DNA from 2 places in the Clostridium budayi genome. Region 1 is predicted to be linked to the other one. Evidence: a T-box and tRNA genes for the amino acid it is inferred to sense, from the RefSeq annotation. Region 1 holds a T-box; the other holds one or more tRNA genes.
What was found. A T-box is a leader RNA that pairs with one kind of tRNA and senses whether it is charged. The one in region 1 lies ahead of leuS (leucine--tRNA ligase), so its partner is inferred to be a tRNA-Leu.

Region 1 (4,667 bases):
ATAGGGCAATATTTTATTATTAGAATTATGTTTAATAAGAAATGTTGCCTTAATTTTTTTATAAAAAAGAGTACTCTATAAAAAGAGTACTCTAAAAATTTCTTATTTAACAACTATATTAACAAGTCTTCCTTTGATAACAATAACTTTTACTATATTCTTACCTTCAGTATTTTTAATTATATTTTCATCAGCTAAAGCAGCAGCTTTAATACCTTCTTCATCAAGGTCAGATGCAACATTAATTTTAGCTTTTATCTTACCATTAACTTGAATAGCTATTTCAACTTCGTCTTTAACTAAAGCTTTAGGATCGAATTCTGGGAATGATTCGTTAAATACTGAAGTAGTATTTCCAAATAAGCTCCATTGTTCTTCAGAGAAGTGAGGTGCAAATGGTGCAAGTATTTTTATAAAGCTTTCACATACTTCTTTTAAGAATGAAGTATTTTTAACTTCTTCTTTATTGTATTTTGATAGAGCATTTATAAATTCCATCATTCTTGCAATTGCAGTATTAAATTGCATCTTTTCTCCATCTTCACTAACACCTTTAATTGCAGTGTTAAGCCAGAAGTTAAGTTCTTTTTCAGCTTTATCTATAGTAGTTTTTGAATTGCCTGAATTTATAGCTTCTCTTGCAATTTCAAGATTTCTTTCAATTCTATCTACAAATCTACCAACAGATTTAATTCCATCATCACTCCAAGCTCCACCTTCAGTGTAAGCAAATCCAAACATTAAGTACATTCTAAATACATCAGAACCATATTCGTTAATGTAATCATCAGGTGAAATTGTATTACCTTTTGATTTACTCATCTTAAGTCCATCTGGTCCTAAGATTAATCCTTGGTGAACTAATGAAGTAAATGGTTCATCAAAGTTTAAGTAACCCATATCTCTAAGTGCTTTAGTTATAAATCTTGCATATAGAAGGTGCATACAAGCATGTTCAGGTCCTCCAACATACATATCAACTGGAAGCATTTTATCTATAAGTTCTTTATTAAATGGAGCTTCAGTATTTTTGTTGTCTGGGTATCTTAAATAATACCATGATGAACAAACAAATGTATCTAAAGTATCAACTTCTCTCTTAGCCTTTCCGCCACAGCATGGGCAAGTAGTGTTAACGAACTCTTCGCACTTAGCTAGTGGTGATTTACCGTCTGGTGCAAATTCAACATCATATGGTAATTTTACTGGAAGGTCTTTTTCTGGTACTGGAACAGTTCCACATTTTTCACAATAGATCATTGGAATTGGGGCACCCCAGTATCTTTGTCTTGATACAAGCCAGTCTCTTAATCTGTAGTTAACCTTTTGGCTACCTTCCTTAGTTTCTGCTAATTTTTCAACGATTTTAACTTTAGCTTCCTTTGTAGTTAATCCATCAAATTCTCCTGAATTAACAAGTATTCCATGTTCGCAGTATGGAAGTTCAGTTTCTGATCCATCTTTAGGAGCTATAACTCTGTTTATTGGAAGATTGAACTTTGTAGCAAATGCAAAGTCTCTTTCATCGTGAGCTGGAACTGCCATTACAGCACCAGTTCCATAGCTTGCAAGAACATAGTCTGAAGCCCAGATAGGAACTTCTTTTCCGTTTATAGGATTTATAGCATAAGCTCCAGTAAATACTCCTGTTTTTTCTTTAGAAATTGATTGTCTTTCTATTTCAGATTGTTTAGCAGTTTCTTCTTTGTAAGCTTCAATTGCAGCTTTATTTTCTGGAGTTACTATTTCATCAACTAATTTATTTTCAGGAGCTAAAACAACGTATGAAACTCCACATAAAGTATCAACTCTTGTTGTGAATACATCAAATGTTAAATCATGATCTTTAACTTTGAATGTAACTTCAGCACCAGTTGATTTACCAATCCAGTGTTTTTGCATTGATACAGTTTTTTCTGGCCAGTTAAGTCCATCTAATTTTTCAAGTAGTTCATCAGCATAATCTGTAATCTTTAAGAACCATTGAGTTAAATCTTTCTTAGTTACTTCAGAATCACATCTTTCACATAATCCATCAACAACTTGTTCGTTAGCTAAAACTGTATTACATGATGGACACCAGTTAACAGGAGCTTTCTTTCTGTAAGCTAATCCTTTTTCATATAATTTTAAGAATAACCATTGAGTCCATTTATAGTAATCAGGTCTGCATGTTACAACTTCATTTTCCCAGTTAAACATTGCACCCATAGCTTTTAATTGTTCTTCCATTTTAACTATATTTTTTTCAGTTGAGTCTTGTGGATGAACTCCTGTTTTAATAGCATAGTTTTCAGCTGGTAATCCGAAAGCATCAAAGCCCATTGGTTGGAATACATTATAGCCTTTCATTCTCTTAAGTCTTGCCCAAGTATCAACTGGTCCGTAGTTGAACCAATGTCCAGCATGTAGCTGACTTCCTGATGGATAAGAGAACATTTCAAGTACATAAAGTTTTTTATCTAATTTGCTTGGGTCAAACTTATAAAGTTCTTCTTTTTCCCATTTTTCTTGCCACTTTTTATCTATGGCAGTTCCGTAGTTTCCCATGGTATAATTCCTCCTATAAATTAATTGTGTAAATAAATCATTACTAAGTATTTAATGGATAGTATAGACATTTTTTGAAATAAAAAAACCTTCCATCTCTTAAATATAAGAGACGAAAGGATACTTCCGCGTTACCACTCTTGTTAGGAAATCTCAAATTATGAAATTTTCTCACTCAATAATTTAACGGTTAAAACCGTACTTGATTATTATCTCAAGTAAGCTTATAGACAAGTTCCTATATTTGTAATACTGCTTTGCACCAAAATAGCAGCTCTCTAAAATTACAAGTGTATAGTACTACTCCTAATCATAGCAATAATATATTTATTTTTAATCATTTGTTTAAAATTATATCCTACAGCACTTTAAAAAGTCAAGTATCATTATATCAAATCATGTAGGAAATATTATAAGTAATTAGGAGATTAGAAGTTAAAGGAGAAGCATTACCTTTAATGCATATTACGATAGAATAATCATGAATTCAGTGAAATAGGCTGTTTGCTACTAAATGTATAAAGCAATATAATAGAAGAAAGTGTTTATTAAACTTAGGAGAGTGATATTTTGGTATCATTTAGGAAAAACTTGAGAAGTATCCTACTTATAATAGTAGGCTCAGGGATATTAGCCTTTGGAAGTTATAACTTTAATTATCAAAATGGAGTAACTGAAGGGGGAGTATTAGGATTAATATTATTAGTCAAAAATGTTTTTGATATTTCACCATCTATAACAAATATTCTGATAGATTTTTCACTTTTTGCCCTTGGAGCAAAATTCTTTGGAAAGAAATTTTTATTATGTTCTATTTTTGCAACAATATCTTTTTCTGCTTCATATAGAGTTTTTGAAACTATAGGATTTTTAGTACCAGATTTAAAAGACCATATGTTAATAGGAAGTATATTTGCAGGGATTTTTGTAGGTGTTGGTGTAGGATTAGTTTTAAGAGCAGGGGGAGCATCTGGTGGAGATGATGTTATAGCTTTAGTAACATCTAAATTTACTAAGCTAAAAGTTAACCACGTGTACTTTTTAACAGATGCCGTAGTTTTAATTATGTCATTAGTATATTTAAGATTCAATCAAATTATATTTTCTATACTAGCTGTTATGATAAGCGGAAAGCTTATAGAAGTTATATATGAATATAGTGGTAAATCATCAAATAATGATGAAGAAATTGAAGGTGAATATGCTTAAATAAAGTAAATTAAAGGTTTAAAGAGTAGTTTTTAGAAGTTAATATTTTATACTTAAGAAAGATTTAATAATTAAATTTTTAAGCTTAATACAATTAAAATATTGTATTAAGCTTATTTTTTTTGCTTAAGTATTAAAAAAAGTATTGTATTATTATAAAAATATAAAAAATATCAATGGAATTTAGTCCAAAAGTTTGAAAGTGAGATTATATTAATATAAAATGTTAATAAATATTAAACATTGTTAATAAATAGCAATTAAGAAAAATAAAGATTATACTTTATTTTTAAAATACAAAAGAAACAAAATAGGAGATTTATTTAATATGATAAGAAAAAAAATAAGTAAAATATTAGCTTTAGCAACTATATTATGTTCTGCAGTTATAATTGCGCCGCACAATGTAACCGCTAATGCAACTCAAATTAAAGCAGAGAGAAGTGTATCATCTGTAGGAAAAGTAACAGCAGTAAGTGGATTAAATATTAGAAAGAGTGCAAGTACAAGCTCACAAATTCTTAAAACAATTCCATATAGTGGACAAGTTAATATAAAGAGTAAAAGTGGAAGCTGGTATTATATTGAGTATAATGGAACTTATGGCTATGTAAGTGATAGTTATATTAATATAATTTCAGGAAATAGTTCTAATAATAATTCTAGTAGTTCAGTAAATGGAACAGGAAAAGTAATAGCAAGAAGTGGATTAAATTTAAGAAAAAGTGTATCAACAAGTGCTGGGATAATAACAACAATTTCATATAATTCACAAGTTAATATAAAAAGTAAGAGTGGAAATTGGTATTATGTAGAGTATAGAGGGGCAGTTGGCTATGTAAGTAGTGATTACATACAAATGGGATCAAGTGGATCTTCTAATTCACAAAATTCAAACACTCAAATAA
Region 2 (4,667 bases), 810 kb from region 1:
TAGAAGATAGAAAAAAACTATCTTTAACAGGTGTTGTTGAAGTGATGAGCTTTAATGACGAAAAAATAATATTAAACACCATATTAGGAAAGCTTAAAATCGATGGAAGAAATCTAAAGATGGATAAGCTTGATGTAAAAAATGGCGATGTTATGATAGACGGATATATAGAGAGTATGATTTATGGTGGAAAAGTAAAAGTAAAAAGAAAAAAGAAGATATTAAAAAGGATATTTAATAGGTGATATTATGCCATTAGAGTTAGATGTTCAATTTGATATTGTTATTTATGCTTTATTAGCAGGATTAATTTTAGGAATGCTCTTTGATCTTTATAGAATGATAAGAGGAAAAAGTGGGCATAAATTAATAATAATGATACAAGATATTTTATTTTGGATATTTAGTGCTATAGCAATATTTACTTTCTTACTTTACACAAATTATGCTTTTTTAGGACCATATGTTTATTTATGTATGGGAGTTTCACTTTTTATATATCTTAAGTTATTTAGCAACTTTATTTTTAAGGTTGAAAATGGAATTGTAATTGGAACAAAAGTTACAATAAGAAGAGGATATAAGAATGCAAGTTATCCTTTTAGATTATTTTTTAATAAAATTAATAACAAAAGATAAATATAATTAAAAATAACTTGAATTAAAATCTCATAGTGTTTAAAATAGATGTATAGAATTTGAAAAAAATGAGGTACTATGGGATGATAAAGAAATTAAAAGGGAAGAATTTAATAATCTTAGTATTATGCCTTGTTTTTTTACTTGGTTTTGTTAGACAAGAAAGAGCTATGAAAAGAATTGAAAAAGAAATAGCTAATAAAAAGACAGAATTAGAACAAATAAAAGAAAAAAACAGGGAGCTTGAAGAACAAGTTAAAAGTGCTAATTCTGAAGAGTATAATGAAACATTGGCTAGAGAGAGACTTAACATGGTTAAGCCCGGAGAAAAAGTCATAAATGATAAAAAAGGTGACTCAACGTCTAAAAATTAGGTTATTATAATAATAACATATATATTTATTTTAAAAATTAAGGAGGAGTCTTTTAAACATGACCTTAGAGGCAGGAAACATATTAGAGGGTACAGTGGTAAATATCACAAATTTCGGAGCTTTCGTTGAATTAGAAGGCGGAAAGACAGGTCTAGTTCACATATCAGAAGTAGCAGATTCTTTTGTAAAGGACATAAGACAACATTTAAAAGAACAAGATAAAGTAAAGGTAAAAGTTATATCAATTGATGATAATGGAAAAATCAGCTTATCAATAAAGCAAGCTGAAGTAAAGCCTAAGAGATCAAGCAGACCAGCAGAATTCGAATGGGGAAAAGAAAAGAAGAAACCTACAGTAAGTTTCGAAGACCAAATGTCAAAATTCTTAAAGGAAAGCGAAGAAAGAATGCAAGATGTTAAAAGACATCAAGACTTCAAGAGCAAAAGCGGTAAAAAAGGATTTTAAAAATTAAGACATCATATAAATTTAATATATAAATCTATAAATAGAAGGCTATTAGTTAATAAACTGATGGCTTTTTATTTTATGTTTAAAGATAAATATCAACATAATTATTGATATATACATATATAAATCAGAAAAAAATAAAAAAGTTTTATGGCGTGAAGCCCCTGGATTAGCCACTTTGTCCACTTTTATTACAAAAAAACAAAATAAAATGAAAAAAGTTGTTGACAGTATAATAATCATACTATATAATAACTATTGTCGTCAGAAATGATTCAGAAAAAACGCATGCCGAAGTGGCGGAACTGGCAGACGCACAGGACTTAAAATCCTGCGGTGGTTAAACACCGTACCGGTTCGATTCCGGTCTTCGGCACCAAGTTTTTTCAAAACATAATAACGCGGGGTGGAGCAGTTGGTAGCTCGTCGGGCTCATAACCCGAAGGTCGTAGGTTCAAGTCCTGCCCCCGCAACCATAACGTGGCGGAATAGCTCAGCTGGCTAGAGCATTCGGTTCATACCCGAAGTGTCGTAGGTTCAAGTCCTATTTCCGCTACCATTAACTTGCCGAAGTGGCGGAACTGGCAGACGCACAGGACTTAAAATCCTGCGGTGGTTAAACACCGTACCGGTTCGATTCCGGTCTTCGGCACCAAGTTAATTTTATAAAAAGGCATACAATATAATAACGCGGGGTGGAGCAGTTGGTAGCTCGTCGGGCTCATAACCCGAAGGTCGTAGGTTCAAGTCCTGCCCCCGCAACCACACGTGGCGGAATAGCTCAGCTGGCTAGAGCATTCGGTTCATACCCGAAGTGTCGTAGGTTCAAGTCCTATTTCCGCTACCATGCCTGCCGAAGTGGCGGAACTGGCAGACGCACAGGACTTAAAATCCTGCGGTGGTTAAACACCGTACCGGTTCGATTCCGGTCTTCGGCACCAAAGAACTAAGAATTAATTCTTAGTTCTTTTTTTATATGTAAAAATTAAAGTATATATGGACCTCTAAAGGAAATATCTATAAATTAAAAGGATATTACTTTTAGAGGTTTTTTATTCATAAAAAATATCTTAATATATAACAAAATATTTTCTATAGTGACATGTAAAATATTTAATATGATTCTTTAATTTTCTTGATAAATAAAGGATTTACAATGGATTTTTCTATAATAAAAGAAAGTATCGAAAAATATTATTAAAAGAAGAATATTAAAAATATAAATGAATAATGTCTTACGAAACTTTAGAACTAGACTATATATTGACATAAATCGAAAATCAAACCTGTTATAATAATTTACATAATATGGAAATTAACAGGAGGAGAGATTATGCAGTATAGACTTAATGGAAGTGCAATAAAAGGTTTTGAAAAAGGAGCAGTTATAACGAGAACGGAGCCGATGAAGCTAGCTTTGATTTTTATAACCACACTGTTACTAAGCAGAGTAACTATAATGGTTGGAGAAGGAGATATAGTTGGAATCTCTCCTTTTGGTATAGCATTTCTTATTAGTATAATTCTTGAGAAAAATCAAAGTAAAGTTTTAGCAGCTTCAATAGGAGGATTAGTTGGATACTTTACAATAAACAATATGCTAAAAGATGGTTTTGTTTATGCTCTAATTATATTGTTTATGTTAGGATACAGTTTACTATTTGATAAATTGAAAAAAAGAATTAGTGACAAGCAAATGTTTGCGATTTTATTTTTAAGTTATTTAATTTATGGAGTGTTTATAAGTAATTATGATATGGGCGTTAACGTAACGATGGCTGCGTTAAACACTTTAATATCCATACCAATTTATTATGTTATTAGATATGGTATTAAGTGTGTAGGAGAGTATAACACTAATTATTTCTTTAATGTGGAAGAATTAATTAGCATAGCTTTTATAATATGTTTAATGGTAGCTGGAGTCGGTAATTTTTCAATAGTTGGAATTAGTATTAGAAATATATTATCTTTAGCTATTGTAATTTCTATAGCTTATGTAGGAGGAGCTACAAACGGTGCGACTATAGGAATTGCTATGGGGGTAGTAGTTGGTATGACTACTGGGGATATGATAAGTAGTATAGGACTATATGGAAGTGTAGGTTTAATATCAGGATTATTTAAGGAGACAGGTAAAGTATTTTCATTTATTTCATCAATACTAATATTTTTAATTATATCCTTTTATTCTAATGGACTTAATATGCAAGGAATATCTGAGATGTTAATTGGTGGAATGGTATTTTTAATAATACCTAAAAAGTTTTTAAAAATGTTAGAAATAGAGATATGTGCAGAGAGTAAAATAGAAAAAATAAATGAAGAGCATTTAGAACAAGTTAAGCAGGAATTTTCTAATAAAGTTCAAAACTTTGGACTAGCATTAGGGGCTATATCTACTTCATTAAACAATATGTCTGATAATGATAAGCTATGCTACAAAAATAAAAGTACAGGGCTTATTGAAAATCTTGCAGATAGAGTTTGTAGTGTATGTTCAAATTGTAATAGATGTTGGAATAGAGAATTTAATCAAACATATACGGCTTTTGAGGTGTTGCTTAAAGAGAAAGAGCAAGGTAAGCATACTTTCCCATCAGAGCTTGAAAAAAAGTGTATTAGAAAATCTGATTTAATATTTAATTCAGAAGAAATAATAAATATTTTAAATGGAAATGAAATAATTAGGAGAAAGCTAGAGGAAGGGAGGAAAATAGTAGCAAATCATATAAATAATATTTCTTATAATCTTGATACAATGATTACAGATTTTAAGAGAGATGTTACTTGGTGTGAAGAATTAGAAAGAGTTATAAGGAGGGAACTAAATAAAAATTCTATAGCTTATAAGGAGGTATTTTGCTACACGGATAAGGGCGGAAGAGCTAATGTGAAGGTAAGTATGGAGAAATGCTCAGGATGTGATTATTGTGCAAAAAATGTTCTTCCAGTTATCAATGAAGTCGTAGGTTCGCCTATGAGTATAAATAATAATGGATGTAGAATTAATCCAAATAATAAAGATTGTTATATAGTTTTAGAAGAAATGCCTAAGTATAAAGTTGTTACTTATGCAGGAATGAGAGTTAAGGAAGGGGAAGAATATACAGGAGATACTTATAGTTTTGGAAGATTAGATGGTGGAAAATATATGACGCTTTTAAGTGATGGAATGGGATCAG

Region 2: it has a tRNA-Leu gene. The T-box ahead of leuS (leucine--tRNA ligase) is inferred to sense a tRNA for this amino acid. The anticodon was not compared.

Annotation. Positions count from the first base shown of each region.
Region 1 covers NZ_AP042456.1:770,962-775,628, forward strand. Annotated here, with positions in the region: gene leuS (leucine--tRNA ligase) at 103-2,550, opposite strand; T-box leader at 2,656-2,873, opposite strand; gene ACZ5TJ_RS03535 (YitT family protein) at 3,121-3,759, shown strand; gene ACZ5TJ_RS03540 (C40 family peptidase) at 4,088-4,667, shown strand, end outside.
Region 2 covers NZ_AP042456.1:2,980,542-2,985,208, reverse strand. Annotated here, with positions in the region: gene yabP (sporulation protein YabP) at 1-245, shown strand, start outside; gene yabQ (spore cortex biosynthesis protein YabQ) at 250-639, shown strand; gene ACZ5TJ_RS14545 (FtsB family cell division protein) at 723-1,013, shown strand; gene ACZ5TJ_RS14540 (S1 domain-containing RNA-binding protein) at 1,072-1,479, shown strand; tRNA gene ACZ5TJ_RS14535 (tRNA-Leu) at 1,773-1,861, shown strand; tRNA gene ACZ5TJ_RS14530 (tRNA-Met) at 1,883-1,958, shown strand; tRNA gene ACZ5TJ_RS14525 (tRNA-Met) at 1,965-2,041, shown strand; tRNA gene ACZ5TJ_RS14520 (tRNA-Leu) at 2,049-2,137, shown strand; tRNA gene ACZ5TJ_RS14515 (tRNA-Met) at 2,172-2,247, shown strand; tRNA gene ACZ5TJ_RS14510 (tRNA-Met) at 2,253-2,329, shown strand; tRNA gene ACZ5TJ_RS14505 (tRNA-Leu) at 2,335-2,423, shown strand; gene spoIIE (stage II sporulation protein E) at 2,816-4,667, shown strand, end outside.